Regions from separate parts of the Nocardiopsis moroccensis genome, predicted to be linked through region 1. Evidence: riboswitches for the same ligand, from Rfam matches in the RefSeq annotation. Region 1 holds a riboswitch; the other holds the start of a gene.
What was found. A riboswitch is a leader RNA that binds a small molecule or an ion and turns the genes downstream of it on or off. The one in region 1 is predicted to bind glycine.
Positions count from the first base shown of each region.

Region 2: it holds a riboswitch for glycine, as region 1 does, so the genes downstream of both, gcvT (glycine cleavage system aminomethyltransferase GcvT) here and gcvP (aminomethyl-transferring glycine dehydrogenase) in region 1, are expected to answer to the same signal.

Region 1 is NZ_CP199747.1:1,038,638-1,054,027, reverse strand. Features, by position in the region: gene ppgK (polyphosphate--glucose phosphotransferase) at 172-960, shown strand; gene ACUKCB_RS04340 (hypothetical protein) at 1,198-1,578, opposite strand; gene ACUKCB_RS04335 (helix-turn-helix domain-containing protein) at 1,799-3,061, shown strand; gene ACUKCB_RS04330 (DNA-processing protein DprA) at 3,094-3,567, shown strand; gene ACUKCB_RS04325 (site-2 protease family protein) at 3,625-4,794, opposite strand; gene ACUKCB_RS04320 (RecB family exonuclease) at 4,888-5,691, shown strand; gene ACUKCB_RS04315 (response regulator) at 5,722-6,435, shown strand; gene ACUKCB_RS04310 (threonine/serine exporter family protein) at 6,644-8,080, shown strand; gene ACUKCB_RS04305 (DUF5999 family protein) at 8,288-8,476, shown strand; gene ACUKCB_RS04300 (tetratricopeptide repeat protein) at 8,584-9,837, opposite strand; gene gcvP (aminomethyl-transferring glycine dehydrogenase) at 10,170-13,067, opposite strand; glycine riboswitch at 13,165-13,255, opposite strand; gene ACUKCB_RS04290 (MerR family transcriptional regulator) at 13,477-13,965, opposite strand; gene ACUKCB_RS04285 (bifunctional nuclease family protein) at 14,420-14,893, opposite strand; gene ACUKCB_RS04280 (FHA domain-containing protein) at 15,063-15,390, opposite strand, start outside.
Region 2 is NZ_CP199747.1:42,677-58,066, forward strand. Features, by position in the region: gene ACUKCB_RS00200 (L-serine ammonia-lyase) at 1-1,241, opposite strand, end outside; gene ACUKCB_RS00205 (serine hydroxymethyltransferase) at 1,325-2,593, opposite strand; gene gcvH (glycine cleavage system protein GcvH) at 2,595-2,975, opposite strand; gene gcvT (glycine cleavage system aminomethyltransferase GcvT) at 3,136-4,251, opposite strand; glycine riboswitch at 4,397-4,497, opposite strand; gene ACUKCB_RS00220 (penicillin-binding transpeptidase domain-containing protein) at 4,739-5,629, shown strand; gene ACUKCB_RS00225 (3-deoxy-7-phosphoheptulonate synthase) at 5,693-6,754, opposite strand; gene ACUKCB_RS00230 (AMP-binding protein) at 6,961-8,676, opposite strand; gene ACUKCB_RS00235 (DUF4429 domain-containing protein) at 8,878-9,765, shown strand; gene pip (prolyl aminopeptidase) at 9,822-10,778, shown strand; gene ACUKCB_RS00245 (ferredoxin) at 10,866-11,057, shown strand; gene ACUKCB_RS00250 (NAD(P)/FAD-dependent oxidoreductase) at 11,041-12,306, opposite strand; gene ACUKCB_RS00255 (asparaginase) at 12,650-13,612, opposite strand; gene ACUKCB_RS00260 (3'-5' exonuclease) at 13,914-14,822, shown strand; gene ACUKCB_RS00265 (hypothetical protein) at 14,875-15,129, opposite strand; gene ACUKCB_RS00270 (TetR/AcrR family transcriptional regulator) at 15,297-15,390, opposite strand, start outside.

The DNA.
Region 1 (15,390 bases):
CGTTTGGTCAGGGCAGTCGCCCAGCGTATCGGCCCCGCGCTACCAGGACGAACCGGCGGCCCCGGAGCTCGTTCCCGGAAAGCGTGCGAAGGCCCCGCCCCTGGGGCAGGATCAGGCGTGTGGCACCGCCACGTCCCCATACGGCAACGAGGACCACAGGAGAGACCACCCATGTCACAGCAGACCACGGGCCTGGGAATCGACATCGGCGGCAGCGGCATCAAGGGCGCTCCGGTCGACCTGGTCTCCGGCGAGTTCCTCCGGGACCGCCTGAAGATCCTCACCCCCGAGCACGCCGGCCCCGACGAGGTGGCACAGGTCGTGGGCGAGATCGCCGCGCACTTCCCCGAGACCGCGCAAACCCCCCTGGGGGTCACCTTTCCCGGGGTGGTGCAGGGCGGGGTGGTGCGCACCGCCGCGAACCTGCACAAAAGCTGGATCGGCACCGACGCCCGGGCCCTGTTCTCCGAGGCCGCGGGGCGGCCGGTGCGCGTGCTCAACGACGCCGACGCCGCCGCGCTGGCGGAGAACCGCTACGGGGCCGCCAGGGACGTGGACGGGACGGTCCTGCTCACCACCCTGGGTACCGGTATCGGTACGGCTCTGGTCGTGGACGGGCGCCTGGTACCCAACACCGAGTTCGGCCACCTGGAAGTGGACGGCCACGACGCGGAGACACGCGCCTCCTCCAGCGCCAAGGAACGGGACGGACTCTCCTACCACGACTGGGCGAAGAAGCGGCTCCAGCGCTACTACCGAACGGTCGAGGACCTGGTGTGGCCGGACCTGATCGTGGTGGGCGGCGGGGTGAGCCGGAAGTCGGACAAGTTCCTGCACCACCTCGACGTCCGCACCCCGATCGTTCCGGCGGCACTGCGGAACACGGCGGGCATCGTCGGAGCGGCCCTGTCCGCCGCGGACGTTCCGGGGACGTCCGCGGCGGACCCTCGTAGGGGGTGAGGGGCGCTCGGACCAGGGGGTGGCGCCGAGTGCCCCTCAGGGGGTGGATGCCGCCGTCCCTCCTTCCCACGAAGGACGGCCCTGCTTCGGGTGTCGAACGGGTCCGGAACCCGCGCAGAGGGAGACTGGGTTCCGGGTTCACCCGGACACCGTCCTGACACCCGGGACCGTGCTCGCGCACAGCCCGCTCCCGCCCGGGCGCGGCGACTCAGCGTCCGGGCGTGTCCTCCTGCCTCCTCAGCCGTCTCTCGTCGTGACGGACAGGGCCCTCACGATCCTGCGGGCGGCGTCGGAGGTCCGAGTGACCGGGGAGAGGGGGACTCCGGACAGTGCCGGGGGGACACCATCCTGCAGGGGCCACCTCATCCACCACCAGAGATCACCTCTGTGGGGCCGCAGGAGAGCGCGTTGCGGCCGAGCCGTGGGGCCGGCGTCGACGACCCCGGACACACCGTCCTCCCGCGCCTCGACCCCGCGTGCGCGCAGCTCCGCGGCCATCCCCCGCAGGGCGAGGGCTGCCAGGTCCACCCGGCACAGAGGTTCCACCGGGATGCCACGGTCCCCGTGCCCGTTTCCGGCCAGGCTCGGGTTACCCGCCGGTGGTGTCTCAACGGTCACGTGGCCTCCCTGCTTCCTCCCCGGGCCCGGCACGCGCTCCCCCGGACCAACGACTCCTCCACCTTGCCGGACCCCGAGAAGACACAGGTACCGGTATGCGGATCACGCATCGTGCCTTCTTTTTCGCACATAGCCACCGGGAGCGCCCGGAATCCCTAACCTAAGCTGCATGCCCCAACCAGACGGCGTACTTCCGAACGACCTGTGGACCCGACCGCGCATGGCCGCCGCCCTGGCCACCTGTGACATGCCGACGATCATCGAAGGCGTGCGCGTGGCGCGCGGATGGTCCCAGGGCGACCTCGCCCGTGCTCTCACCTACTCACAGAGCTGGGTCTCCCGGGTCGTCAACGGTCAGCAGTCCCTTACCGTCAGCCAGGTCCACGACCTCGCGCAACGGCTGGAGATCCCGCTCCACCTGCTCCGCTTCGGCGGCACCGGCAGACAGGAGGGCCACACCAGGAAGGCGGTGAACCCCGCCAGACGCCGCGACTCCGGCAGGGCGGTCGCCGGGAGCACCCTCCTGGCCACGGCGCCGCGCCCCACCGGGGAGCACGAGGGGTACCACGGGGTCAACGAGACCACCGCACCCGCGCTGCGTTCCATCACCGGGGGCCAGCGCCGCATGGACGCCACCTCCTCCGCCCGCCACCTGCTGCCCGGCGCCGCCGCGCACGTGCACCTGGCCGAGCAGATGCTCGGGAACGCGCGCGGTACGCCCTTCCACACCGAACTCAGCGCGGCCGCCAGCGAGGCCTCCGGTTTCGCCGCCTGGCTGAACGCCGACCTCGGCGACATGGGCTCGGCCCGCATGCACTACCGCACGGCCGTCATACGCGCCCGCCAGGCCGGGATGCGCCTGCTCGACGTCTACATGCTCGGCTCCCTGGCCGCCTTCGAGATCGACGTCGCCGAGGACCCCGAGCTCGGACTCGGGCTGGTGCAGGAAGCCGAACACGTACTCGGCCCCTCCGCCCACCCCACCGCCCGCGCCTGGCTGGCCTGCATCAGCGCACTGGCCCACGCGGGGATCGGTGACCGCGCCTGCGCGGCCCGGGCCATCAGGCACGCCGAACGGGAGGTCGCCAGCCCGGACAACGCCCAGCCCCCCTGGCCGTGGGTGTTCGCCTTCGACGAGGCCAAGGTCGCCGGTTACCGCGCTCTGGTGGGCGTTCGGCTGCGCAGCCCGCACGAGGCCCGCGCCGCCTTCGCCGAGGCCGTGGCCCCCTCCCCGCGCAACGTCAAGCAGTCCGCCCTGCTCAAGGTCGAACTCGCCTCCGCCCACGCCGAGGCCGGTGACGTCGACGAGGCCTTCCGGCTCGCCCAGGAGGCGCTGGCCACCGGGGTGCGTTTCGGCTCCGAGCGCGTGGTCGGCCGGGTCAGGTCCTTCCGCCGCCGCTACCGGGGTCCGGGCGCGCTGTGCGTCGAGGATCTCGACAACAGACTTTCGTCACTAGTTACCGGTACGCCCATCAGGGGGTAGAAACCCGGCGAAGCAAGCAGCAGGGAGGTTACGTGATTCGTATCGGGATCACCGGACACCGCAACCTGTCCCCTGACGTGAGCGGCGCCGTCGCCGACCTGGTCAAGGCGTACCTGGAACCGTACGGGTGCGAGATGGTGGGGCTGTCCTGCCTCGCGGACGGCGCCGACGCCGTCTTCGCGGAGGCCGTGGTGAACGCGGGAGCTCCCCTGGAGGCGATCGTCCCCGCCGCCGGGTACCGGAAGGCCCTTCCCCCCGAGCACCACCCGGTCTACGACCACCTCATGGAACAGGCCGTCCTCGTCCACGAGTTACCCCACGGCGAATCAGAGCCCGGTGCCCACATGGCCGCCGGGCGGCTGCTCGTGGAGCGGTGCGACCGGCTGGTCGCGGTCTGGGACGGGCAACCCGCGCGCGGCCACGGGGGCACCGCGGACGTGGTGGCCTACGCCCGGGAACTCGACCGCCCCGTCACCGTCCTGTGGCCCGAGGGCGCCCGGCGCTGAACCACCGCCCCCACGGCCCGCGCCCCTACCGCGGGTCCCTGCCCGGGTGCGGCCCGCTCATCTGCGCCCGCTCGGAGACCGTCCCGCCATCGCGGCGTTGACATCCACTGACCGCAACACCCCCGACAGCGCGCCGTCGGCCTCCACCACCAGGTACTCCGGCAACGGGTGCCGGGTGAGCTCCGCCAAGAGCTCCTCGCCCTCCAGGTCCGCCGAGACCCGGGAGTGCCCGGTCAGCGCCCGGGACACGTCCGACACCGGTACCCGGGCCCTGCGCTCTGCGGTGATCGCCTCCGCAGCGGCGGGGTGCACGACCGAGACCGGCGTACCGTCGTCGTCGGTGACCACGATCGTGTCCACACCCGCCTCCCCAGCACGGTGGTCGGCCCGCTCCAACGGCAGGTCCGCCGGAACCACCACGGCCGGACGGGCCAGGGTCCGGGCCCGCAGTCCGGGCACCCGGGCCCGGACCCGGGCGTTGCCCAGGGCCTCGCTGGCGCCCATCCACATGAAGCCGGCCAGCACCAGCCCCCACACGACCGCCCACGGCCCGGGGCTGCTCCCCGCGCTCCAGGCGAACAGGAACGGCAGGGCCGCGACCCCCAGGGCCAGCACCCGGCCGCCCCAGGCCGCCACCACACTGCCGGTGTGCGCACGCCCCGTCATCTTCCACACCCCGGCGCGCAGCAGGCGCCCGCCGTCCAGGGGCAGCCCCGGCAGCAGGTTGAACACACCCACGAGCAGGTTGGCGATCCACAACTGGAAGAGCAGCTCACCGGTGACGCTGAAGGGGTCGGTGAAGTACGCCAGCACGAACGCCCCCGCCGCCAGCACCAACGACAGCAACGGCCCGGAGAAGGCGATCCAGAACTCCCGGCCCGGGGTGGGCGCCTCCCGGTCGATCTCGGACACCCCGCCCAGGACGTACAGGACGATGCGGCGCACCGGCAGACCGTACCGACGGGCCACCAGCGAGTGCGCGAGCTCGTGCACCAGGACGGAGGCGTAGAGAAGGATCGCGAAGACGAAGGCCAACAGGTAGGCCGAGGGGCCCAGCGCCAACCGCGACTGGACGATCCCCCCGTAGACCAGCGTGATGAGGACCGCGACGATCCACCACGAGGAGGTGACGTAGACCGGGACCCCGAAGGGCCGCCCCAGCGGTAACCCCGGCCGCCTGGTCCGGTCGCCGGTCCTGGGCCTGGGGTCGTCACTGCCTCTGGTCACACAGCCAAGACTATGGCCCCCGCCCCGATGGTCCTCTCATGGGGCGACACGCAGCGGGGTGAGCGCCCGCCGAAGACGATCTAGGCTCGGAGTATGACCACCGCGCCGCTGCCGACCGCCCTGTCACCCTCGCGTGCCTCGGACTTCCTCCAGTGCCCGCTCCTGTTCCGGTTCCGCACCATCGACCGCCTCCCCGAGGCCCCCAGCACCGCCGCGCTGCGCGGCACCCTCGTCCACGCCTGCCTCGAACGCCTCTACGAGCTGCCGGCCCGGACCCGCACACCGCGCACCGCGCTGAGCCTGGTCGACCCCCAGTGGGAGAAGCTCCGCGCACGCGACCCCGAACTGCAGGAGCGGCTCTTCGACGGCGAGGAAGCCCTCCAGGAGTGGTTGGAGTCGGCCCGGACCCTGGTCAAACGCTACTTCGACCTGGAGAACCCCGAACAGCTGGAGCCCCGCGAACGCGAGATGCGCCTGGAGGTCTCCCTGCCCACCGGACTACGGCTGCGCGGCTACGTCGACCGCCTGGACGTGGCCCCCTCCGGCCAGATCAGGGTCGTCGACTACAAGACCGGGAAGTCGCCGCACCCCCGGTTCGAGGACAAGGCCAAGTTCCAGATCTTCTTCTACGCGGTGATGATCTGGCGCGACCTCGGTGTCGTGCCCGCCCGTCTCCAGCTCGTCTACCTGGGCGACGGCTCCGTGCGCTGGTACGACCCCACCGAGGCCGAACTCGCCGCCGCCGAGGCCGAGATCGCCGACATCTGGGCGCGGATCGAGGCGGCCGGACGCGCCGGGGTGTGGGAGCCCAAACGCAGCAAGCTGTGCGGCTGGTGCGAACACCAGGCGCTGTGCCCGGAGTTCGGCGGCACCCCGCCCCCGCTGCCCACGGCCTGAGGACCGCGCCGTGTGCGGGAGAATCGGCCCGTGCCCGTCTCAGTACTCCTCGTCGATGACCAACCGCTCGTCCGCGCCGGCTTCCGCCTGATCCTCGAATCCGCCCCGAACGTGTCCGTGGTGGGCGAGGCCTCCGACGGCCGCGAGGCCGTCCGGGAGGTCCGCGGCCTGCTGCCCGACGTGGTCCTCATGGACATCCGGATGCCGGGCGTGGACGGGATCAGGGCCACCCGGCAGATCGTCGAATGGGCCCGGCCGCTCGGCCACCGGGTGCGGGTCCTGGCCCTGACCACCTTCGACCTGGACGAGTACGTGGTCGGTGTGCTGCGTGCGGGCGCCTCCGGCTTCCTCCTCAAGGACGTCCCGCCCACCGAACTGGTCTCCGCGGTCGAACTGGTCGCCGGAGGCGCCTCCGTCATCTCCCCCACCGTCCTGAACCGCCTCCTGGACCGCTTCGCGCCGCTGCTGCCCTCCCCCGAGGCCGGACCCGAGCCGTCGGCGGACACCCTGACCGTCCGGGAACGCGAGGTGTTACGGCTGGTCGCCAAGGGATGGTCCAACGGAGAGATCGCCGCACACCTGGTCCTGGGCGAGGCCACCGTCAAATCCCACGTGGGCAGCATCCTCACCAAACTCGGCCTGCGCGACCGCGTCCAGGCCGTCGTACACGCCTACGAGACCGGCCTGGTCCGCCCCGGCCAGGACGGTCACCCGAACGAGAAGACGCAGGAACCCCCGGCCTGAGCACCCCCGGGAGCGCCCTCGGGACCGGCGCGTCGTCGCCCTCGGCGGCCTTCGCGCCTTGACAGGATGACCCGGTGACCGAACTCACCGGTGCCACCGCACCAGACGGGCGAACCCCGCCTGTGGGCGCGGCGTCCCCCATGGGGTTGCCGAGGCAGTGCGCCGAACACCAGGGGTGCGGGCGACGGGGAGGAAACGGAGAGCAGCCATGCCAAGCAAGAGGGAGCCGTCCGGGCCGCCGAGCGAGGAGTTCATGCTCAGCCGGATGCGTGACTGGCGGGCCGAGCACGAACGGGAACTGACCCCGGACAGCCTCGACGACGAGGAGGAGGTCAAGCTCCCCGACGCGCGGGCGATCAACCTGGCCCTGCGCGTGGGAGAGCTCATGCTGGCCAGCGGCGAGAGCACGGAGGCCGTCAGCGAGGCCATGCTCAGCCTCTCGGTCGCCTTCGACCTGCCCCGCTCGGAGGTGTCGGTCACCTTCACCACGATCTCCCTGTCCACCCACCCGGGCGGTGACAGCCCGCCGGTCACCGGCGAGCGGGTGGTGCGCCGCCGCACCCTGGACTACTTCCGCGTCAACGAGCTGCACAGCCTGGTCCAACAGGCCGCACTGGGCCTGCTGGAGCTGGAGGACGCCAGTGCGCGGCTGGAACAGATCCGCCGGGCCCGTATGCCCTACCCGAACTGGCTGATCGCGGTGGGCTTCGGCCTGATCGCCTCCAGCGCCAGTGTGATGGTGGGCGGCGGGGCGGCCGTGGCGGCGGTGGCCTTCCTGGCCACCGTCCTGGGCGACCGCACCTCGGTGTTCCTGGCCAACCGCGGGGTCGCGGAGTTCTACCAGATGGCGGCGGCCGCGGTCGTCGCCTCCTCCATCGGTGTGGGGCTGCTGTGGGTGAGCACCACCCTGGACCTGGGCCTGCAGGCGGGCGCGATCATCACCGGCAACATCATGGCGCTGTTGCCTGGCCGTCCGCTGGTCTCCAGCCTCCAGGACGGGATCAGCGGTAGTTACGTCACCGCGGTCGCACGGCTGCTGGAGACCTTCTTCATCCTGGGCGCGATCGTCTCGGGCGTGGTCACCGTGGCCTACACGGCGACCCGGCTGGGGGTCAACCTGGACCTGGAGAACCTGCCGTCCGCCGGGATGGCGCTGAACCCCGCGGTGCTGATCGGCGCGGCCGGGATCGCCATGGCCTTCGCGATCTCCCTGGCGGTGCCGCCCCGGATGCTGCCCACGATCGGAGCCCTGGGCGTGATGATCTGGGTCATCTACGCGGGTCTGCGAGCGTTCCTGGACGTTCCGCTGGTGGTGGGCACGGTCGCGGGCGCGGTGGCCGTGGGGATGGTCGGGCACTGGCTGGCCCGGCGGACCCGGCGCCCGGTACTGCCCTACCTCATCCCGTCGATCGCACCGCTGCTGCCCGGCAGCATCCTGTACCGGGGGCTGATCGAGATCACCCAGGGGACCGGGGGCGCGGTCTCGGGGCTGCTCAGCCTCGCCGAGGCGATCATGGTGGCGCTGGCGCTGGGCGCCGGGGTCAACCTCGGCGGCGAACTCGTCCGGGCCTTCCAGCGCGGCGGCCTGGCCGGGGCCGGGATGCGCAGCCGTCCGGCGGCCCGCCGTACCCGCGGTGGCTACTGACCCGCCGGGTACGGTTCGGTGCCTTCACCGATCCTCGCCGTCCGGGGCCGCCCGGACAGAACTACGCACGGGTGAGGTACGTCTCATTGGTGAGAGCGAACAAAAGGGGAGGGCGAACATTGTCGCCTAAACCGACAACACCATGTGATGTCAGCCACTATTGTTGGCCTCAGCTCAACGAAGAGCACCGAGACGAAAGGCTCTGTCATGTGCAGCCATTCACCCTCCTGCCCGTCCTTCGAGGACACCGACCGCGAGGCCGCGCGAATCGTTTCCAGCCACCCGGAACAGGGGTGGAGCCTACTCTGCAACGGCGTCGTCCTTTTCGACGACACCGGTGAACTCCTCCCCGACGGGGCGGTTGTCGCCCCGCACCGACCCCGCGCCGCCGCCTGAACGCGCCCGCTTCGGAGCTGAGCGCCGGAACCGCTCCCGCCCGGGCCTGTCCGGCCCCGGCCCGGGCGGGCCCAGGGCCGCCCCCGGCCACAGCCCGCAGGATCCCCTCAGCGCCCTTCGGGCCAGCCCTCGGGCAGTACGTCCTCCCCCATCGCCTCGCTGAGCCGACGCCGGAAGTCAGCGTGCACGTCGGCACCCCACACCAGTTCACTCGGCGTCCGAAGAGCCTGCTCCATCGCGGCACGCAGCACGGCCGGCCGGGCCTCCCCCTCGACCACCGGAACCGCCAACAGGGCGTGCATCTGGGTGATGACCGCGAACAGCTCCCCCGCCAGCGCCGGCGCGCTGGCGGTCGCCACGGCCTCCTCCAGGTAGACGTCCCACCACGGTTCGGGAGCCTGTTCCCCGTCCTGCCCCGGCGGCTGGGCGAAGGGACGGCGCAACCGTTCGCGCACCGCTCGGGACGCCTCCCGGTCACCACTGTCCAACCCCAGCCGCCAGACCCGTGCGGCCGCGTCCGGTTCTCCGCGCAGCGCCATCAGCCCGGCGAGCAGTTCCACCGCCGCGCCCGAGGTCTGCGGCTCCGGGCGCACGCCCGCCCCCTCCTCCGCAGGCCCGGGGTCGACCACCGCACCCGCGTCAGCGATCGCCCGTTCCAGGTGGGCCGCGGCCCGCAGCAGCCGCAGGCCGGGGTCCTCCCCCACGGCCAGCCCTCGCTCGACGGCCACGGCCGCGGCCTCCGGCCGACCCCGTTCGAGTAGGCGCCCGGCCAGGTCGCGTGCGGCGTCGACGACGGTGACGGCGTGCAGGCGGCTGAGTCCGGTGTCGCCGGAGGGCAGTTCCAGCACAGCCTCCCAGTGCCCCTCGGCCTCGGCCTCCTCACCACGCAGTTCCGCCTCACGGGCCAGCCCGTAGCGGGCCAGCGCGGTGTAGGCGGGACCGCCCAGCTCGAGCAGGCGGTGCCAGACCCGCGCGGCCTCACCGTGGGCGCCCTCCTGTTCGAGGGAGAGCGCCAGGTGGTAGGCGGCGCGCGGAGCGTAGCGGGAGTCCCCGGTGGCCAGCGCCCGGCGCGCAGCCTCGCGTGCGGCGGCCAGGTCCCCGCGCTGGTCCTGCACCACCGCCAGTCCGAGCAGTGCCCTGGCCTGGACGCCCGGGCGCGGGTTGGCCGCCACCGCCTGTTGGTAGAGCTTGGCGGCCTTCTTCAGATGGCCGTTCTCGGCGAGGTCCTGGGCCTGGTCGCACAGGTCCGGTGCGGACTCCGCCGGGGGCACGGCGGTCTCCTCCGCGTCATCGGGGTCCGTGGCTTGGGGTGCGGGGGTTGCGGGGCCAGAGCGTGCGGGAGATCCGGACGTCGCGGTCATTCCTTGCGCTTTCCATGGGGTGGCGGGTCCGCACGATGGGGGCGCGAACCGTCAGCATCGCCGCAACTCTAACGCGCTCTCCCACAGCCGCTGGAGGCCTGTGTGACGGATGTTGGTTCCTGTGGCTGTTTCCTGCACCTCTCCGGATCCGTTCCGCGGGTACTCGGATCGTTTGGCGCGAACCGAGCGACACCTTTACAACGTAGATCCTTAGTAGGCGTTCGGGGAGAGCGGATAGGACGACGGGGCGCCTCTCCCGGAGAGGCGCCCCGTTCGTGCCGGTCCCGCAGGCCGGCCCGTGTCCACCGCGTGCGTCGTGCGACGCGCGTCCGCTACAGCTCGAAGGCCTCCGGCGGCGGGCAGGAGCAGACCAGGTTGCGGTCACCGTAGGCCTGGTCGATCCGGCCGACCGGCGGCCAGTACTTGTCCTGGCGCAGCGACGGCAGCGGGTAGACCGCCTCCGAACGCGTGTAACCGTGCTCCCACTCGTCGGCGGTCACCGCCTCGGCGGTGTGCGGGGCGCCCCGCAGCGGGTTGTCGTCGGCGGACCACTCCCCCGCGGCGACCCGGTCGATCTCACCGCGGATGGCGATCATCGCCTGGACGAACCGCTCCAGCTCGGCGAGGTTCTCGCTCTCGGTGGGCTCGACCATCAGCGTGCCGTTGACCGGGAAGGACATGGTCGGTGCGTGGAACCCGTAGTCCATCAGGCGCTTGGCGACGTCCTCGTTGCTGATACCGCTGGCCTTCTGGAGCGGGCGGATGTCGACGATGCACTCGTGCGCGACCAGACCGTTGGCGCCGGTGTAGAGCACCGGGTAGTACGGCTCCAGGCGCTTGGCGACGTAGTTGGCCGAGAGCACGGCGGTCTCCGTGGCCGCACGCAGACCGTCGCCGCCCATCATCCGCACGTAGGCCCAGGAGATCGGCAGGATGCCGGCGGAGCCGAACGGTGAGGCCGAAACCGGGCCGACCCCGGTGTGCGGACCGGCCTCGGGCTGGCTCGGGTGGTTGGGCAGGAAACCCGACAGGTGCGAGCGGACCGCGACCGGGCCCACGCCCGGACCGCCGCCGCCGTGCGGGATGCAGAAGGTCTTGTGCAGGTTCAGGTGGCTGACGTCCGCACCGAACTCGCCCGGCTTGGCCCAGCCCAGGAGGGCGTTCAGGTTGGCGCCGTCGACGTAGACCTGACCGCCCGCCTCGTGGACCAGGCGGCACACCTCGGTGATGGTGTCCTCGTACACGCCCGCGGTGGAGGGGTAGGTGACCATGATGGCCGCCAGGTCCTCGCTGTGCTCGGCGGTCTTGGCACGCAGGTCGTCCAGGTCGACGTTGCCGTCCTCGGCGCAGGCCACCACGGCCACGCGCATACCCGCCATGACCGCGCTGGCGGCGTTGGTGCCGTGCGCGGAGCTGGGGATGAGGCAGACGTCGCGGTGGGCGTCGCCGCGCGAGCGGTGGTAGCCGCGGATCGCCAGCAGCCCGGCGAGCTCACCCTGGGAACCGGCGTTGGGCTGGAGTGAGACCGCGTCGTAGCCGGTGACCTCGGCCAGCCAGGACTCCAGGTCGCGGATGAGCGACACGCTCCCGGCCGCCTGGTCGAGCGGGGCGAACGGGTGCAGGCCGGCGAACTCGGGCCAGGTGACGGACTCCATCTCCGCGGTGGCGTTGAGCTTCATGGTGCACGAACCCAGCGGGATCATCGTGCGGTCCAGCGCCAGGTCGCGGTCGGACAGGCGGCGCATGTAGCGCAGCAGCGAGGTCTCGCTGCGGTGGGTGTTGAACACCGGGTGGGTGAGGTAGTCGACGCCGCGGGCCAGGTCGGCGGGCAGGCGGTCGGCGCTGCCGTCCACGGCGACCGGGCCGCGGTCGGCGCCCCGGTCGGCCTCACCGAAGGCGGCCAGGACCTGGTCGAGGTGGTCGACGGTGGTGGTCTCGTCCACGCTGAGGCCGACCGTGCCCTGGTCGACGGTGAGCAGGTTGATCCCGGACTCCAGGGCGCGCTCCACCACGCGGTCGGCACTGGGCACCCGCACCCGCAGGGTGTCGAAGTAGGCGCCGTGGACCACCTCGAACCCGCGCCGGGCGAGGGCGTCGGCCAGGGCGACCGTGCGGGCGTGGACCTGGCGGGCGATCGCGCGCAGGCCGTCGGGGCCGTGGTAGACGGCGTACATCCCGGCCATGATGGCCAACAGCACCTGGGCGGTACAGATGTTGCTGGTGGCCTTCTCCCGGCGGATGTGCTGCTCGCGGGTCTGCAGGGCCAGGCGGTAGGCGGGCTTGCCCGCGTTGTCGACCGAAACGCCGACCAGCCGTCCGGGCAGCTGGCGGCGGAGCTTCTCGCCCACGGACATGTAGCCGGCGTGCGGGCCGCCGAAGCCGAGCGGGACGCCGAAGCGCTGGGTGGAGCCCACCGCGATGTCGGCACCCAGGTCACCGGGGCTGCGCAGCAGGGTCAGGGCGAGGATGTCGGCGGCGACCACGGCCAGGGCGCCGCGTTCGTGCGCCTGGGCGATGACCGAGCTGGGATCGCGCACCACACCGCTGGAGGCCGGGTACTGGACCAGGACACCGTAGGCCTCGCCCTCGGGCATGCCCTGGGTCAGGTCGGCGACGACCACCTCGATGCCCAGGGGCTCGGCGCGGGTGCGCAGGACCTGGAGGGTCTGCGGGAACACGTCGGAGTCGACCACGAAGACGTTGCTCTTGACCTTGGAGGCCCGCCTGGCCAGGGTCATGGCCTCGGCGGCCGCGGTGGCCTCGTCCAGCAGGGAGGCGCCGGTGATGGGCAGGCCGGTGAGGTCGGAGACCATGGTCTGGAAGTTGATCAGGGCCTCCAGGCGACCCTGGGAGATTTCGGGCTGGTAGGGCGTGTAGGCCGTGTACCAGGCGGGGTTCTCCATGATGTTGCGCAGGATGACCGGGGGCGTGAGCGTGCCGTAGTAGCCGCGACCGATCATCGGGGTGTTGACCTTGTTGCGGGAGGCCAGTTCGCGGAGCTCGTCCAGGGCCTCGGCCTCGCCGATCGCCCCGGGCAGGTTGAGCGGGGCGCTCTTGCCGGGGCCGGTGAGGATGGACTCGGGCACCGCGGCGGTCATGAGTTCGGCGGTGGAGCCGTAACCGATCGTCTTGAGCATCTCCGCGGTCTCGGCCGGGGTGGGGCCGATGTGGCGGTCGGCGAACACCCGGGCGGGCGCGCCCGAGGTGGGGATGTTCGACGGGTCAGGCACGGAGACCTCCTGGTGACAGGGCCGATCGGGTCGGCGGTGTTCCTCACGGTCTCCCCCTCTGTCACCCGGCGCTACGGTGCCCGGGCTTCAGAGCGGCCTTCTCCACGCGGTCCATGGTGCCTGAGAGGTTACTGGGGAGTATTGCCCCGTCGGCGCCCCGTTGCCGAGGTCTCTCCCGCGTGGTATCAACAGCCTGCTGACGCTCTGTATATGTAGACAAGCAGGGAGAATGTCGGTTTTCATCCCTGTTGTGACTACGACCGTACTCGATCCACCGCCGAACCACCGAGCCAGGGCACGCCTTTTCGGCAGTTCACACGAAGATGCCCGCCGACCGTCGGCCGCACCGATGCCGTGGGCCGTCGGCCGGGACCCGGCCGTTCGCCCTCCGCCCCCGCCGTCGGCGGGCTCAGCCGGTGCGCCGCTCCCTGCGGCGCCGGGCCAACTCGTCAACGGGCTGGGCCGGCGCCGCGGGCAGATCGGTCCGTTCCTCGGCCGGAACCACCCCCAGGGCCTCCTCCAGCTCCCTGGAGACGTTGGCCAGTGCCAGGCCGAACATGCCCTGACCCCGCTGCATCAGATCGACGACCTCGTCCGGTGACGTGCACTCGTAGACGCTGACCCCGTCGCTCATCAGGGTGATCCGGGACAGTTCTGCGGCGGGACGGCCGCGCAGGTGGTCCACGGCGGTGCGGATCTGCTGGAGCGATATCCCGGTGTCCAGGAGCCGTTTGGCCACCTTCAGCATCAGGATGTCCGGCAGGCTGTACAGGGGGGCGTTGTGGGCTCCGGTGCGCACGCTCGGCTCCACCAGGCCGGTTCTGGCCCAGTAGTCGAGCTGCCGATAGGTGATACCGGCAGCCGTACACGCCGCTGGGCCCCGATACCCGACGTCCATAGGCAGCGCCACCACGTCCTCTTCGCACAGTAGGCCCTGCTGCCCCGCTAGCCGCAGCGCGGACCGCCTGTCATCGGGATCCCGCTTGCCGCTCGCTACCGCCACGCCGACCTCCGGCTTCTCGTCCCACGGCGGCATCGACAGGGGAGGGTCCACTAGGGAAAGGGCGCGCCGCGGGTTTCACAGCACTGACCGTAGGACGGCCGCACGATAGCGTCAACGAAGCCGCCCGGCGCGTCGCCAAGTGCACAAGGAGGCTGAGCCGCGGCACCGGCTCCTCGGGCCCGAAACGGGTCCGGCGGTTTTCGGCTACGCACTCCACGCCTGTTCCCCTTACCCAATCTAACACCGACGGGCCCGGCAAAGTCGCAGGCCACGAAGGTTTTTCCGGCAGCGCCCGGACCAACCGCCAGGCCATACGGCACGGGACCCGCGGTCGGCGGGCCCCGTCCGGTCACGTACTGCGTCGGCCGAAATCCTCCGGCGAGATGTTGTCCAGGAACTCCCGGAACGCCTCGACCTGGTCCTCCTGCTCGTCCGGGATGGGCATCCCGGCCTCCTCGATCACGTCCTCGTGGGCGTAGATCGGGGTGCCCGTCCGCAATGCCAGGGCGATGGAGTCCGAAGGGCGCGCGCTGACCTCCACACCGTTACTGAACACCAGTTCGGCGTAGAAGATCCCGTCACTCAGACCGGTGATGTTCACCGTCTCGAGCCCCGTGTCCAGAGCGTCCAGGACGTCCCTGAACAGGTCATGGGTGAGCGGTCGCGCAGGCGCGACCCCCTGTTGGGCGAGCGCGATCGCGGTGGCCTCCACCCCGCCGATCCAGATCGGCAGGTAGCGGTCCCCCTCGGATTCCTTGAGCAGGACAATCGGCTGGTTCGAGGGCATCTCAACCCGGACGCCGACGACCTCCATGTGCTTCACAGCGGCTCCGTCCCACGAGTCGTCATGCCGGTTGGGCGCTCGTCCCTGCTCCCCCGTTGAATCAGGATCCCGAGGGCAAAGGCACCCCTTCGTTACAAAGCTCTCCGGAGGCGGGGGGCCGCAAACCTCCTCGGCCCTCCCACCCCCGTCGACCGTGGTCAGCGCACCGTCACCGGCGCGGTTTGGTCAGCAGGACCATACGGAACTTGCCGATCTGGATCTCGTCCCCTCCGCCCAGTTCGGCCTCGTCCACCGGCTCGCGGTTGACGTAGGTTCCGTTGAGGCTGCCGACGTCCCGGACGCCGAAACCGTTGCCTCGTCGGAAGAACTCGACGTGACGCCGGGAGACGGTGACGTCGTCGAGGAAGATGTCACTGTTGGGGTGACGGCCCGCGGTGGTCACGTCGCTGTCCAGCAGGAAACGGCTCCCCGCGTTGGGGCCTCGCCGGACCACCAGCAAAGCGGTTCCGGGCGGCAGGGCGTCGGCGCTGGCGGGG
Region 2 (15,390 bases), 1.0 Mb from region 1:
AGCGCGTTGCGTTCGATGCACGGGATCTGGACCAGACCGCCGATCGGGTCGCAGGTCAGACCCAGGTTGTGCTCCATGGCGATCTCCGCCGCGTTCTCCACCTGTGCGGGGGACCCGCCCAGCACCTCGGCCAGGCCGGCGGCCGCCATCGAGGAGGCCGAACCCACCTCTCCCTGGCAGCCCACCTCGGCACCGGAGATGGACGCGTTCTGCTTGAACAGGATGCCGATGGCCGCGGCGGTCAGCAGGAACCGGACCGCTCCCTCGTCGCCCGCGCCCGGACTGAAGTGCAGGTAGTAGTGCAGCACCGCGGGAACGATCCCCGCCGCGCCGTTGGTCGGGGCCGTCACCACGCGCCCGCCCGCGGCGTTCTCCTCGTTGACCGCCAGGGCGTACAGCGTGATCCAGTCACTGCCGCGCATCGGGTCCGGATCCACGTGGGTGGGGGCGAGCAGGCCGTGCTCGTCACAGTTGCCGCCCAGCTGCCGGTACAGGCGGTGCGCCCGCCGGGGCACCTTCAGACCGCCGGGGAGGCTGCCCTCGGTCATGACCCCGCGGCGCACGCACTGGCGCATCGCCGTCCAGATCTCCAGCAGCTCGGAGCGGATCTCGTCCGGGGTGCGGCCGAACGCCTGCTCGTTGGCGAGCATCAGGGCACTGATCGACATGTCCGTCCGCTCGCACAGGCGCAGCAGTTCCTCGGCGCTGTCGAAGGGGTACGGGACCACGGTGTCGTCGGCCTTGATCCGGTCCGCACCCGCGGCCCGCTCGTCCACGACGAAACCGCCGCCCACCGAGTAGTACACCTTGGCGGCGACCTCGGTCCCGTAGGAGTCCAGCGCCACGAACCGCATCCCGTTCGGGTGGTCGGGCAGGCTCTCCTTGCGGCGGAAGTCCACGTCGACGGAGGGGTCGAATGCCACCGGGGGACCGTCGGGGCCGCCCAGGTACAGGGTCCGCTCCGAGCGGACCCCCTCCACCAGGTCCGGGACCGCGTCCACGTCCACCCCTTCGGGGGTGTGCCCCATCAGTCCCAGGATCACGGCCGTGTCGCTGCCGTGCCCCTTACCGGTGAGCGCGAGGGAACCGTAGAGTTCCGCGCGCAGGTGGTGGACACGCCCCACGACTCCCTCCGAACGGAGTCCGGACACGAAGGTCCGGGCCGCCTTCATCGGGCCGACGGTGTGTGAACTGGATGGTCCGATACCGACCTTGAACAGGTCGAAGACGCTGATGGCCATGCTGTCCTCCTCGTTGAGCACAGGGGTCGGGCCGTGGGGGCGGCGCCGTGTGGGCCGTTGGCGACCCACACGGCTGGGTACTGCTACAGGTTCGGGTAGAGCGGGCGCTTGGCGGCCAGGGCGCTGACCCGGTCGCGCAGGGCGGCCTCGTCGAACTCCGGCTTGAGCGCTTCGGCGATGACGTCGGCGACCTCGGTGAAGTCACCCTCGTCGAAGCCGCGCGTGGCCAGGGCCGGGGTGCCGATCCGCAGCCCCGAGGTCACCATCGGCGGCCGCGGGTCGTTGGGAACCGCGTTGCGGTTGACCGTGATACCGACCGAGTGCAGCCGGTCCTCGGCCTCCTGCCCGTTGAGCTGGGAGTCCACCAGGTCGACCAGGACCAGGTGGACGTCGGTGCCGCCGGTCAGGACCTTGACCCCGGCCTCGGCCGCGTCCGGCTGGGTGAGCCGCTCGGCGAGGATCCGGGCGCCGGCCACCGTGCGGCGCTGGCGCTCGGCGAACTCCTCGCTCGCCGCGACCTTGAACGAGACCGCCTTGGCCGCGATCACGTGTTCCAGCGGACCGCCCTGCATGCCGGGGAAGACCGCGGAGTTGATCTTCTTGCCCAGCTCCGCCTTGGCCAGGATCATGCCGCCGCGCGGGCCGCCGAGGGTCTTGTGCGTCGTGGTGGTGACCACGTCGGCGAACGGCACCGGGTTGGGGTGCAGCCCGGCCGCGACCAGACCGGCGAAGTGCGCCATGTCCACCATGAGCAGCGCGCCGGTCTCGTCGGCGATCTGGCGGAACCTCGCGAAGTCGAGCTGGCGCGGGTAGGCGGACCAACCCGCGACGATCATCTTCGGCTGGTGCTCCTTGGCCAACGCCGCGACCTCGTCGTAGTCGACGGTGCCGTCCTCGTCGCGCACGTGGTACGCCACGGCGTTGAGGATCTTGCCGGAGTAGTTGATCCGCATGCCGTGGGTCAGGTGGCCGCCGTGGGCCAGGTCCAGGCCCAGGATGGTGTCGCCCGGCTTGAGCAGCGCGAAGTACACGGCGGTGTTGGCCTGGGCACCGGAGTGCGGCTGTACGTTGGCGTGCTCGGCGCCGAACAGCTCCTTGGCGCGGTCGATCGCGAGCTGCTCGACCACGTCGACGTGCTCGCACCCCCCGTAGTAGCGGCGGCCGGGGTAGCCCTCCGCGTACTTGTTGGTGAGGACGGTGCCCTGGGCCTCCAGAACCGCCTGGGGGGCGAAGTTCTCCGAGGCGATCATCTCAAGGGTGTCGCGCTGGCGGCCCAGCTCGGCGTCGACCGCGGCCGACACCTCGGGGTCCAGCTCGCTCAGGCTCTGGTTGAGCAGGTTGTCGCTGGTCATGCTAGTTCTCGCCTTCGGTCAGCTTGGTGTACTCCTCAGCGGAGAGAAGGTTCGCGGGCTCCTCGGAGATCCGCACCCTGAACAGCCAGCCGCCCTCGAAGGGGGCGGAGTTGATCGTCTCGGGGGCGTCCTCGAGGGACTCGTTGACCTCCACGACCTCTCCGCTCACGGGCGAGTAGACGTCGCTGACGGACTTGGTGGACTCCACCTCGCCCGCGGGCTCACCCGCGGTGACCTCGGTGCCGACCTCGGGGGCCTCGACGTAGACGATGTCGCCCAGCGACTCGGCGGCGAACGAGGTGATCCCGACTGTGGCGATCCCGTCCTCGACCACGATCCACTCGTGTTTGGCGGTGTAACCCAGCTCCGTGGGAACGCTCACTTCAACTCTCCTTGGAGGTGTTCCATTTGTCTGCCGTGCGCCCGTACGGCGACCCGGCCCGGCCTACGCCCGGCCACGCCCCGACCGTGCCGGTCCCTCGTGGGGATCCAGCCGTGCGGTGCGTGCAGGCTCTCGGGGGCCCTCGTCGGACCCCCGCTTCCTACGACTGCCGCTTGTAGAACGGCAGCTCGACCACGTCGACTTCCTCGCCCCTCCCGCGCACGTCCACGGTGAACGTGCCGGTCGAGGTGTCGAGGTCGCCGTCCACGTAGGCCATGGCGATGGGGCGGCCCAGAGTGGGGGAGGGGGCGCCGCTGCTGGTGACTCCGACGACGGTCCCGTCGCGCAGCACGTCCTGGCCCTTGCGCAGCGGGCGGCGGCCGCGGGCGGCGAGCCCGATCAGGCGGCGCTCCCGTGCGGTACGCGAGGCCTCCTCCAGTGCGGCGCGGCCGACGAAGTCGCCCGGTTTGTCGAACTTGACCACACGGCCGAGCCCGGCGTCGAAGGGGGTGAGTTCGGAGGTGAGTTCCTGGCCGTAGAGCGGCATCCCGGCCTCCATCCGGAGGGTGTCCCGGGAGGAGAGCCCGGCCGGGACCAACCCGTGCTCGGAGCCCTGGGCGATCAGCGCGGCCCAGACCTCGGGCGCCCGGTCAGCGGGCTTGACGAAGATCTCGAAGCCGTCCTCGCCGGTGTAGCCGGTGCGGGCGAGCAGGACCGGGACCCCGGCCACGGTGTGCTCGTACCCGGCGTAGTAGCGGATCTCGTCGAGGTTCGCATCGGTGAGCGGGGCGAGGATCTCCACGGCGCGCGGGCCCTGGACCGCGATGAGGGAATAGGCGGCGGACTCGTCCGCGACCTCGACGTCGAAGTCCGAGGCGCGCTCGGCCAGGGCGGAGGCGACGACGGGCACGTTGGCCGCGTTCGCCACGACCAGGTACTCCTGCTCACCGAGCCGGTAGACGATGAGGTCGTCCAGGACGCCGCCGTCCTCGGCGGTGATCATGGTGTAGCGGGCGCGCCCCACCTTGACCTTGGAGAGGAAGCCCACCAGGGCGTAGTCGAGGGCCTCGGCTGCCTGCGGGCCGGTCAGCCGGATCTCGCCCATGTGGGAGAGGTCGAACAGTCCGGCGGCCTCACGGACGGCGTTGTGCTCGACGGTCTCGCTGGAGTAGCGGAGCGGCATCAGCCACCCGGCGAAGTCGACGAGTGTGGCCCCGGCCTCTTCGTGGGTCTTGTGCAGCGCCGTGAGACGTGGCGCGGGCGTGGGCTCTGACATGGGCACTCCCGAGAGGATGGGCGTCGTGTCGTGCGTAAGGCGTTGCCATCCTCCCCCTCTGTCATGGGTGCCTGAGAGCTTCACCGCGCGCTCGGCGTGGTTTGCACCTTCGGCGAGGGAGCAGGTCCCTGCTTTCCAGAGTGGTCTCGCCCGTACGGTCCGCTGTGCCTGAGAGGTTGTCATCGGGGAGGATTGCTCCTTCGGCGGCCCACGCTGGATACGCGGACTCTCTCCCGTACGGGGTCAGCAACACGTTCAGCCTAGCAGCGGCGTCACAGGGCGCCCAAGACTGACCGACCGGTTCGGCCCCACCGCCGGGCGGGCCGGCAGTGGGGGCGGCACGGTGGGACGGAGGCCCGCTGGTGGCTTCGGGGGACGGCCCGATCGGGGCGGCTCGTTCGGGGTCTCGCGAAGCAGGGTACGCGGCCGTCGGGCATGCCCTAGCTTGGTGGGGGACGTTCCTTCGGACACCCTGTGGAGGAGACGAGTGCGTACCGACACCGAACACGTTCCCGGCAGGTCCGGGCGGACCCGGGTCCGGCTCGCCGCCGGTGCGGCGGGTTGCGCCCTCAGCCTGGCCGCGTCCGCCTGTGGTGGGGACGGTCAGCCCGCCGAACGGGCCGAGGGGCGCGCCGGTGAACCCGTCGCGCTGGGTGACGTGGAGACCGTGGAGCGCGCCGACCTCGAAGCGGTCTTCGCCGAGGCCGGGGTGGACGGGACGTTCGTGCTCTTCGACGCCGAGGACCGGTCCGCGGTCGTGGTGAACCCGGAGGGCGCCCGGGAGCGGGCCGTGCCCGCCTCCACCTTCAAGCTGCCGAACACGCTCATCGCCCTCCAGACCGGCGAGGTGGCCGACATCGACGAGGTCGTCTCCCCCGAGGGAGGGAAGGAGATGAGCCTGCGTGAGTCCCTGCCCTCCTCCGACGTGCCGGTCCACCGGGAGATCGCCGACCGGATCGGGCACGAGCAGATGACCGCCTGGGTGGACCGGTTCGACTACGGCAACCGGCAGGTCGGCGACGAGGACAGGATGGACCGTTTCTGGCTGGAGGGTCCGCTGGAGATCTCCGCGCTGGAGCAGGCCACCTTCATCGCCGAACTGGCCCGTGCCGCACTGCCCGTGGACGTCGGCCACCAGCACGCGATGCGCGAACTGCTGATGATCGAGGAGGGCCCGGACCATCAGCTCTTCGGTCGGACCGGTCTGGGCGCGGAGGTCGACTCCGTGCCGGGCTGGTGGGTCGGCTGGGTCGAACGCGGGGACGACCTGCACACGTTCGCGCTCCGGCTGGAGCTCGAGGACGCGGGTGACGCCGTCCTGAGCGAACCGTTGGGCCGTGAGCTCCTGGTGGCGCTGGAGGCCCTTCCCGCGCGGTAGCCCCCCGCTTCCCATGGTCCGGTCTGTCCGGGGCCCGGCGGATCGCGCCGGACCCCGAACCGGTCAGACGGCGTTCTTGCGGCGCTGGCGCACGGCCTCGGCGAGGTTCTCCAGCACGCCCCCGGTGGTCTCCCAGCTCATGCACTTGTCCGTGATGGACTGGCCGTAGGTGAGTTCGGCCGGGTCGCCGAGCTTCTGCGCGCCCTCCTCGATGAAGCTCTCCAGCATCACACCGACGACGCCCCTCTCGCCCTCGGCGACCTGGGCGGCGATCTCCCGGGCCACGGCCGCCTGGCGGACGTGGTCCTTGCCGCTGTTGGCGTGGCTGGCGTCGATCATCAGGCGTCGCGGCAGACCGGCGCCCTCGATGACGCCCAGGGCCGAACCGACCGAAGCGGGGTCGTGGTTGGGGCCGCTGCGGCCGCCGCGCAGGATGACGTGGCAGTCCGGGTTGCCGTCGGTGACCACGACCGAACCCGCTCCCGCGGGGTCCACACCGAAGAAGGTGTGCGAGGCGGCCGCGGCGCCCACGGCGTCCACGGCGACCTGTACGTCGCCGTCGGTACCGTTCTTGAAACCGACCGGGGTGCTCAGGCCGCTGCTGAGCTGGCGGTGCACCTGGCTCTCGGTGGTGCGGGCGCCGATCGCGCCCCAGGACACCACGTCGGCGATGTACTGCGGGGTGATCGGGTCCAGGAACTCGGTGCCCGCGGGCAGTCCGATGGCGTTGATGTCCAGCAGTAGCTTGCGGGCGGTGCGCAGGCCGCGGTGCACGTCGTAGGTGTCGTCCAGGCCCGGGTCGTTGATCAGGCCCTTCCAGCCCACCGTGGTGCGGGGCTTCTCGAAGTAGACCCGCATGACCACGCACAGTTCGTCGCTGACCGAGGGCACCAGCTCCTTGAGCCGGCGGGCGTAGTCCAGGGCCGACTCCGTGTCGTGCACCGAGCAGGGGCCGACGACGACCAGGAGGCGGTCGTCCGTACCGTCCAGTACGCGCTTGACCTCGGTGCGCGAACTCTCCACGAGCTCCGTGCTCTGGGCGCTCATCGGCAGTTCCGCGAGCAGGTCCCGGGGGGCGATGAGTGGCTTGTAACTCGCCACCCGTGTGTCGTTGGTGCTCGTCATCGTCTCCCCTAGGTCCCGTCGGGTTGGTCGTCTCGCAACAAAACCGTAGCGCGGTCGCACACGGCTGGTGCGGCCGCGTCGGCATTTCGACGGTGGGCGGAGGATGGGAAAGGCCACACCAGGGCATTTCCGAAGAAGGTGTCTCATTATTCGAGACAAAAATGCGCGGTGGCCATTCCTCCGAAGGCACTGCGGAGGCCGGTGGGTCAGTCCCCCGGTTTCGGGAGGTCCTCCTCCCAGAACTCGCGCGGGTTGCGCGTGCCGTCGGTGACCGTGCCGCGTTCGGCCTCGGCCCGGCGCAGCTGCACCCGTCGGATCTTACCCGAGGAGGTCTTGGGAAGTTCGATGAACTCCAGGCGGCGCACCCTTTTGTACGGGGACAGCCGACCGCGGGCGTACTCCAGGACGGCACGGGCGGCCTCGGCGTCGGGTGGCACGCCCTCGGCCGGGGTCACGTAGGCCTTGGCGACCGAGAGCCGCAGCGGATCGGGTGAGGGGACGACCGCCGCCTCGGCCACGTATTCGTGCTCGACCAGAACACTTTCCAGCTCAAATGGTGAGATGCGGTAATCCGAGGCCTTGAACACATCGTCGGACCGGCCGATATAGGTAATGTAACCGCGCGAATCCCGGGTGGCGATGTCGCCGGTGCGGTACATGCCGCGCCGGGTCGCCTCCCGGGTTCCCTCGGGGTCGTCGGAGTACCCTCGCATCGCCCCCACGGGTTCGTTGGCCAGGTCCACGCAGATCTGCCCCGAGTCCGAACGCTCCTCGGTCTCCTGGTCGATCAGGACGATGCCGTAGCCGGGCAGCGGCCGTCCCATCGAGCCCGGGACCACTTCCTGGCCCGGGCCGTTGCCGATGACCATGGTGGTCTCGGTCTGCCCGAACCCGTCGCGTACCGTGATCCCCCACGCCGCACGGATCCGGTCCACGATCTCCGGGTTGAGCGGCTCCCCCGCGGACACCGCCTCACGCAGTCCGACCTCCCACGCCTGCGGGCCGACCTGCAGGAGCCTTCGCCAGACCGTCGGTGGCGCGCACAGGCTGCTCGCCCCGCACCGCACCACCGCGTCCAGCAGCGCCGTCGGATCGAACCGCTCCCGGTTGACCACCAGCACCGTCGCCTCGGCGTTCCACGGTGCGAACACGCTGCTGTAGGCGTGCTTGGCCCAGCCGGGGGCGGAGACGTTCAGGTGCACGTTGCCGGGGCGCAGGCCCAACCAGTACATGGTGGACAGGTGGCCGACGGGGTAGGAGCGCTGCGTGTGGGTGACCAGTTTGGGGCGAGCGGCCGTGCCGGAGGTGAAGTACAGCAGCAGCGGGTCGTCCGGCCCGGTGGGCCGCGGCGGAGTGAAGTCCAGCCCCGCGTGCTCGGAGTCCGGGTAGCTGAGCCAGCCGTCCATGTAGCCCACGCAGATCCGCGTCCAGTGCCCGTCCAGGTGCTCGAACCGTTCGGTCTCGGCGGGGGAGCAGATCACGTGCGCGACGTCGCCCCGGTCCAGCCGGTCCACCAGGTCGCTCTCGGACAGGTTGGTCGCGGTCGGGGTGACCACGGCGCCCAGCTTGATCGCGGCGAGCATGGTCTCCCACAGCTCGACCTGGTTGCCGAGCATCAGCATGATCCGGTCCCCGGGGCGCACACCCTGGCCGATCAGCCAGTTCGCCACCTGGTTGGACCGCTCCGACATCTGTCGGTAGGTGTGGTGGACCTCGGTGCCGTCCTCCTCCACCAGCCAGAGCGCGGTCCGGTCCGGGCGGGTTGCCGCCACCAGGTCGAAGTGGTCCAGTGCCCAGTTGAACCGTTCCGGTCTGGGCCACTCGAACTCCCGGCACGCGGTCTCCTGGTCCTCCCGGTGCTGCAGGAGCAGGTCCCGCGCGGCGCGGAACTCCCGTGCCCCCTCGGACATCTCTTTCGACATCGAAGGCCTCCGTTTCGGGTACGGCGCGCCGAGCGCGCCGCCCACGGGCCCCCACCGCCGTGCGAGCGGATGGGGCGGGGTGTGCCCCTGCGGTTCTACCCGCAACGGGCCGCCTCGACCCATCGCCCCGCCGATGCCGGGGTTTGCCGGGTGCGGCCGGGGCCTGCCCGCCGCGCACCGGCACCTCTAGGATGTTTCCCCATGGAGGAACTACGCGGGCACCACGCCATCTGGCGCTTCGACGAGGAGAGGGTGCGCATCGGGTTCGGCACCGGGCGCAAGGTGCCGCACCTGTTCAGGGCGCTCGGCCAGTGCTCGGTTCCGCTGGCCGCCGTACGCGAGGTGGACTTCGACCCCGGCGACCGCAAACAGGGGTGGCGGCTCCGGGTGCGGCTGGTGGACGGGGCCGACCCCTACGCGGATCTGGAGACCGTGGGCACCGCCGCCCCCGCCACACCACTGGTGCTGACCGGGCCGCATGATCGGGAGCTGGTCGCCGAGTACTGCGCCGACCGGCTCGCCGAGTCCGCCCGCTACGCACGCGAGGTCCGCGGGGCGCCGCTCGACCTCTCGGAGGTCGCCCTGGGGCTGGTGGTCAGGCCGCCCTTCCAGGCGCGCACCGGAGAGGGATCCGTCTCCTTCGACGGGGAACGGGTACGGCTCCACTGGGACGGCTGGATGGCGAGCACCGCCAAGGGACAGGAGAAGTCGCGCGAGTTCCCGCTCTCCGAGATCGGGTCCCTCCAGTGGTCCCCGCAGGTCGACTTCGGTGAGGGTTTCCTCCGCGTGGTGCTGCGCGGAGCGACCATCCCCGAGGCCTCCGGCCTCGAACACGACTTCTTCACCCTGGTCTCGCACGGCCCCAAGGGCAGCGACGAAACCCTCCTGATGGCCGCCACCGTCAACAGCCGCATCGCCCTGGCGGACCAGGAACCCGGGGAGGAGCCCGCCGCCCTGACGGCGGGCGCGGCCGACGACGGCGACGAGATCTTCGCCAAGATCCGGGAGCTCGGGAACCTCCACGCCGAGGGGCTGTTGACCGACGAGGAGTTCGGCACCAAGAAAGCGGAGCTCCTGGGGCGGCTCTGATCCCGGTCCGGCCCCGAACACGACCCAGCCACGAACAGCACGAAAGGGCCCACGCCTTGCGCACCTTGTACCCGCCCATCGAGCCGTACGACTCGGGCATGCTCGACGTCGGTGACGGACACCGCGTCTACTGGGAGCTGTGCGGCAACCCCGCGGGCAAACCCGTGGTGTTCCTGCACGGTGGCCCGGGCGGCGGCTGCACCCCCGACCACCGTCGGCTCTTCGATCCGGAGAGGTACCGCATCCTCCTGTTCGACCAGCGCAACTGCGGGCGTTCCACCCCGCACGCCAGCCGTATGGACGTCGACCTGGCCACCAACACCACCTGGGCGCTGGTCGAGGACATGGAGCGCCTGCGCGAGATGATCGGCGTGGACGCCTGGCAGGTCTTCGGCGGGTCCTGGGGCAGCTGCCTGGCCCTCGCCTACGCGCAGAAGCACCCCGAGCGCGTCACCGAGCTGGTCGTCCGCGGCATCTTCACCCTGCGCGACCAGGAGCTTCGCTGGTTCTACCAGGAGGGCGCCTCCCACCTCTTCCCGGACCTGTGGGAGTCCTACCTGGCCCCCATCCCGGAGGGGGAGCGCGACGACCTCATCGCCGCCTACGCCCGCCGCCTGGAGTCCCAGGACCGAAAGACGCGGCTGGAGGCAGCCCGCGCGTGGAGCGTGTGGGAGGGGTCGACGATCACGCTGCTGCCCAACCCCGCACTGCGCGAACACCACGCGGACGAGGACTACGCGCTGGCCTTCGCCCGGATCGAGAACCACTACTTCCACAACAAGGGCTTCCTCACCCCCGAACAGCTCATCGAGGGTGCCGAACGGATCCGGCACATACCCGGGGTGATCGTCCAGGGCCGCTACGACGTGTGCACCCCGATGCGCACCGCCCACGATCTGCACCGGGCCTGGCCGGAGGCGGAGTTCCACGTCGTCGACGACGCGGGGCACGCCTTCAGCGAGCCCGGCATCCTGCACCAGCTGATCGAGGCGACCGACCGCTTCGCCAAGTAGGGATCCGTGGCTAGGGTGAGGCCACCCGTGCCCCCCAGGGCCGCCGCCCGTGGCCGGGCGGCGGCCCGCGGACGAGAGGAAGGCAGCATGCGAGTCGAGGTCGACTACGACCAGTGTGAGAGCAACGCCCTGTGCATGGCCGCGGCCCCGGAGGTGTTCGAGGTCAGGGACGACGACTTCCTCTACCTCCTCACCGAGGAGCCGGACGAGGAGCTCCGCGCGAAGGTGCTCCAGGCGGAGCGGATGTGCCCCAAGGGAGCCATCACCGTGACGGGGTAGCCCCGGCCGCGGCCATGGCCTCCTCCCAGGTGGTGGGTTTCTCCAACATGCCGCGGTAACGCATGGTGCGCGGGGTGGAGCGCAGGCCGAGCACCCCGGTGAGCATCCCCCCGCGCCCCAGGAACGCGACGAATTTCCGGTCCTGCGGTGACCCGTGCACGAAGGCGACCTCATCGGCGGGGGCGCCCTGCCCCAGCAGCTGGACCTTCTTCTTGTACTGGTCGGACCAGAAATAGGGCACCGGGGTGAAGGGCGTCCGCCCCGTCCCGGCGAGCAGGTTGCGGGCGGCCGCCTCGCCCTGTTCGCTCGCGTTGGTCCAGTGTTCCAGCCGGATCCGGCCGCCGTAGCGCGGGTGCGGCCAGTTGGCCAGGTCACCGACCGCGTACACGTTCGGCACCGAGGTGGCGGAGTACTCGTCGCACACCACCGAGCCGTCGTCGAACAGCTCCACGCCCGAACCGCGCAGCCACTCGGTGTTGAGGTGGACACCCACCCCGGCCACCACCAGGGAGGCCTCGATCGCGGAACGGTCCGCCAACCGGACGCGTTCCACCCGGCCGGCACCCTCGAACCCGGTCACCCCCGCGCCCAGACGCACGTCCACACCGTTCTCCCGGTGCAGGTCGGTGAGGACGTCCCCGACACGCGGGTCGACCACCCTGGTCAGCGGGGTGGGAGCGGCCTCCACCAGGGTGACCTCCATTCCCACGGCACGGGCGCTCGCGGCGACCTCGGCCCCGACGAACCCCGCGCCGACCACCACCAGGTGTCCGCCGGAGTCGAAGGCCGCACGGATCGCCTCGGCGTCGTCGAGGGTGCGCAGGACGTGTACCCCGGCCAGGTCGGTGCCGGGGCGCCGGGCCCGCGCCCCGGTGGCCACGATCAGCCCGTCGTAGCTCAGCGAACCCCCGCCGCCGGGTCCGGCCACGCGCAGCTCCCGGGCTGCCGGGTCCAGCCCGACCGCCCGCGTGTTCGGTCGGAAGTCCAGGTCCAGGCCCTCGACCACGGCGTCCTCACGCAGCCGCAGGGCGCGGTGCCCGACCAGCCATCCCGGGCCGCCGTGCGCGGGGTCCATCCCGACCCCGGTCAGGACCTCCTTGGACAGCGGAGGTCGTGAGTAGGGCCGGTGCGGCTCCTCCCCGACCAGGGTCAGACGCCCCTCGAAGCCGTGTTCCCGCAGGGCCTCCGCCGCGTGCAGCCCGGCCATGCCCGCACCGGCGATGACGATCTCGTTCAGGGTGTCCGACACCGTGTTTCCTTTCCGTCTCCCGGGCTCTGGCCCCCAGGATGCACTTTCCACCTCGACTCCAGGAGGAACACCTCCCGCCCGCCTCCACCCCAGGGGGTGTGCCCGCCTTCCCACCTCAGCCCCAGAGGGAGTGCTTCCCGCTCACCGTCACCCCAGGGGGTGTTCTTTCGTTCGGGCGCGGGAGTGTTCTGCAAGACGAGTCAAGCCGCCGGCGAGGAACGAGCCAGGCGCAGACGAGGATGAAGAACATCTCCCCTCAGGCGCCCGAACACGGTCCGAAGCGAAGCGGAGGCCCCAAGCAAACACAGGGAGGCCCCAAGCAAACACAGCCCCCAAACAAGCACTACAATCCGCGGACTTCGCCGACGGTCCGGCCGCCGCCCTGGATGGGGGTGGTCAGGTGCTCCTTGACGGGTGTGACGTCCACCCCCAGGGCCTGGAGGGCGGTGAGGCCGACGAGGACGCGTGAGCGTTCTTCGGCGTCTCCGTCGCTGATCTTGACGGCGACCGTCTCACCGGTGGGCACGTTGAGCACGAGTACGCCGTCGGCGCCGATCTTGGAGACCAGGCCGGGCATACGGGTCATCAGTTCGGTGTCGATGCGGTCGGTACCCGAGACGTACTCGGGGTGGGCGCTCATCGCTTCGATGATGGTCCGCTCGGCGCTGCCCTCGGGGGACAGGCGCATGCCCTGGATGCCTCGGGCGAGGCCGACCAGGGAGACCGCGAGCTGTGGCGCCCCGCAGCCGTCGACGGCGGTGTGTGCGATCCTCTCGCCGCACATGTCCTCGGTCGCTTCGCGTACCAGTACCTGCAGCGGGTGCTCGGGGTCGAGGTAGTCCTCGGTGCTCCACCCCTGGGCGACGCAGGCGGCGAGCATGCCCGCGTGCTTGCCGGAACAGTTCATGTACCGGCGCTCGGGGGAGCGGCCCGCGGCGAGGAAGGCCTTACGGGCGGCGGAACCGCCGGGGACGGCGGGCGGGCAACGGAGGGCTTCGGCGGTGAGTCCGGCCGAGGCCAGGATCCGTTCGGTCTCGGCTGCGTGGAACTCCTCGCCCCCGTGGCTTCCCGCGGCGATCGCGAGGGAGGTCCCCTCCAGCGGGGCGCCGGCGCGCAGCGCGGCCAGGGCCTGGAAGGGTTTGGCGGAGGAGCGGGGGAACATGGCGTCGTGCACGGGCCCGCGCGCGTAGGCGATCTCACCTTCGGCCGAGAGCCCGACGACCGCGCCGTAGTGCACGCCTTCGCGCATTCCGGAACGGACGACTTCCGCCAGGGGAGCGTAGCTGGGCAGCGGATCCTGGTTCATGTGGTTTCTCCTCGCCGTTGAGGCTGTGGGGGAATCGCGGTGTGCACCCGCCGACGGCAGGCACGCGTCAAAACGTACACACACCCTCGGTTCTTCCCGTGCGCTGGTGTGCGGCTCGCGGGGTCGCCGGCGGCTCTGTCCGCGCTCTGGGATGCCGTTGGCGCCGCGCCAGGGTGTGCGCCCGGTGTCGGACGCGGGCAGTAAGGTCGGGGACCGACGGTGGGCGGGTGCCGGACGCACCGGGACGACCTGCTGGAACACCTGCCGGGGCATCGGCGTGACAAAGGGAGTGGGACTGGCGATGGGAACGCTGCGGATGGGCGAACTGACCCGGAGAAGGGTCGGCACGCGTGCGGCGGACCTGGAGTACGCGGTGCTTGACGTCGAGACGACCGGTCTGGACCCGCGCGAGGGCGCGCGTCTGGTCGAGGTCGCCGTGGTGCGGGTGCGCGGTGACGGAGAGCTCGTGGACGAGTTCAGCACGCTGGTGGACCCCCGGGGCCCGGTGGCCGGACAGGAGTTCCACGGGATCGGTGAGGGAGATGTCATCGGTGCCCCGCGGGTGGCCGAGATCGTCCCCCGCCTGGCCCAGTTGCTCTCCGGGGCGGTGGTGGTCGGCCACAACCTGGACTTCGAGGAGCGCTTCCTCGCCGCTGAGCTGGTTCCCGCCGGTCTACCGCGCGGCCAGTCGGGCCTGTGCACGCTGAGGGCCTTGCGCGCCCAGATCGACCTCCCCCGCTACTCGCTGCCGCGCGCCACCCACCTGCTGAGCGGGTCCTGGCCGACGGGGCAGCACACCGCCCTGGGCGACGCCCGCGCCTGCGCCAGGCTGCTCGTGGAGATGATCGCGAACGCGCCCGGCGAGCTGCGTTACGCGGGGCCGCCGCCCCTGGTCCTCCGGGGCGGTGAGCCCGTGGACGGCCCGGTGCGCTGGAAGCCTCGCACGACCCCGGAGCCCGGTGGGCTGGAGCCCCTGAACGAGTGGAAGGCGTCTTGGCGCGGCGCCGAGTTGGACGCCGCGCTGTGCGGTGGCGCCTTCGGGGCGGCGGACCGGGCGGCCGCGGAGAGTGCCGCGCACCGTGACTCCAGGCTGTGGGAGCGGGTGGCCGCGGCCGCCGCGGTGACCGGAGGGGTCGCGGCCACGGTCGCGGGTGGCCTGCTGGTGCGCATGGCGGGCGGGCGCGGCGGTCTCCGGGGCCGCGCGGGCTGACCCCGGGTCCGGTGGCCCGGGTCCCGTCAGAGAGATGACCCGGTCCGGGGCGTCAAAGACCGGACAGGGTGAGGAAGAACGCCACGATCAGTGCGCTGCCGCCCACGGTGGTGAGCAGGGCTCGCCCCTGTTCGGTGAGTCGGGCGGGGGCCAGGCGCAGCCGTGGCGGTGCGCTGACACGCTGGGCGGTGGCGACCCCGCCGCCGGGGCGGGGTGCGGGCAGGCGCCCGGCGGTGAGGCGGGGGACCTTGTTGAACAGGGCGATCGACACCAGGACGGCGCCGACGGCGATCAGTACGAGGGACACGGGAGGAGGGCCTAACGGGACTCGGATCCGGGCGGGTGGAAGTGCCCGGGCGGGGGCTCCGGGCAGGGCGGATAGTTCCCCGGTTCCGTCGCGTTCATGCAGATCGGGGGTGGCCACTCCTGGCCAGCTCGGGTTAGGCCCTGACCTTTATCACCGAGGGTGAACCATCAGGAACTCTCGGTGTTTCCCCTGGCGGTGGAGGGGAGGATGGTGTCCACGGTTTCGGTCGCCACTCCGAGGGCACGCAGTACGAACCGGGTG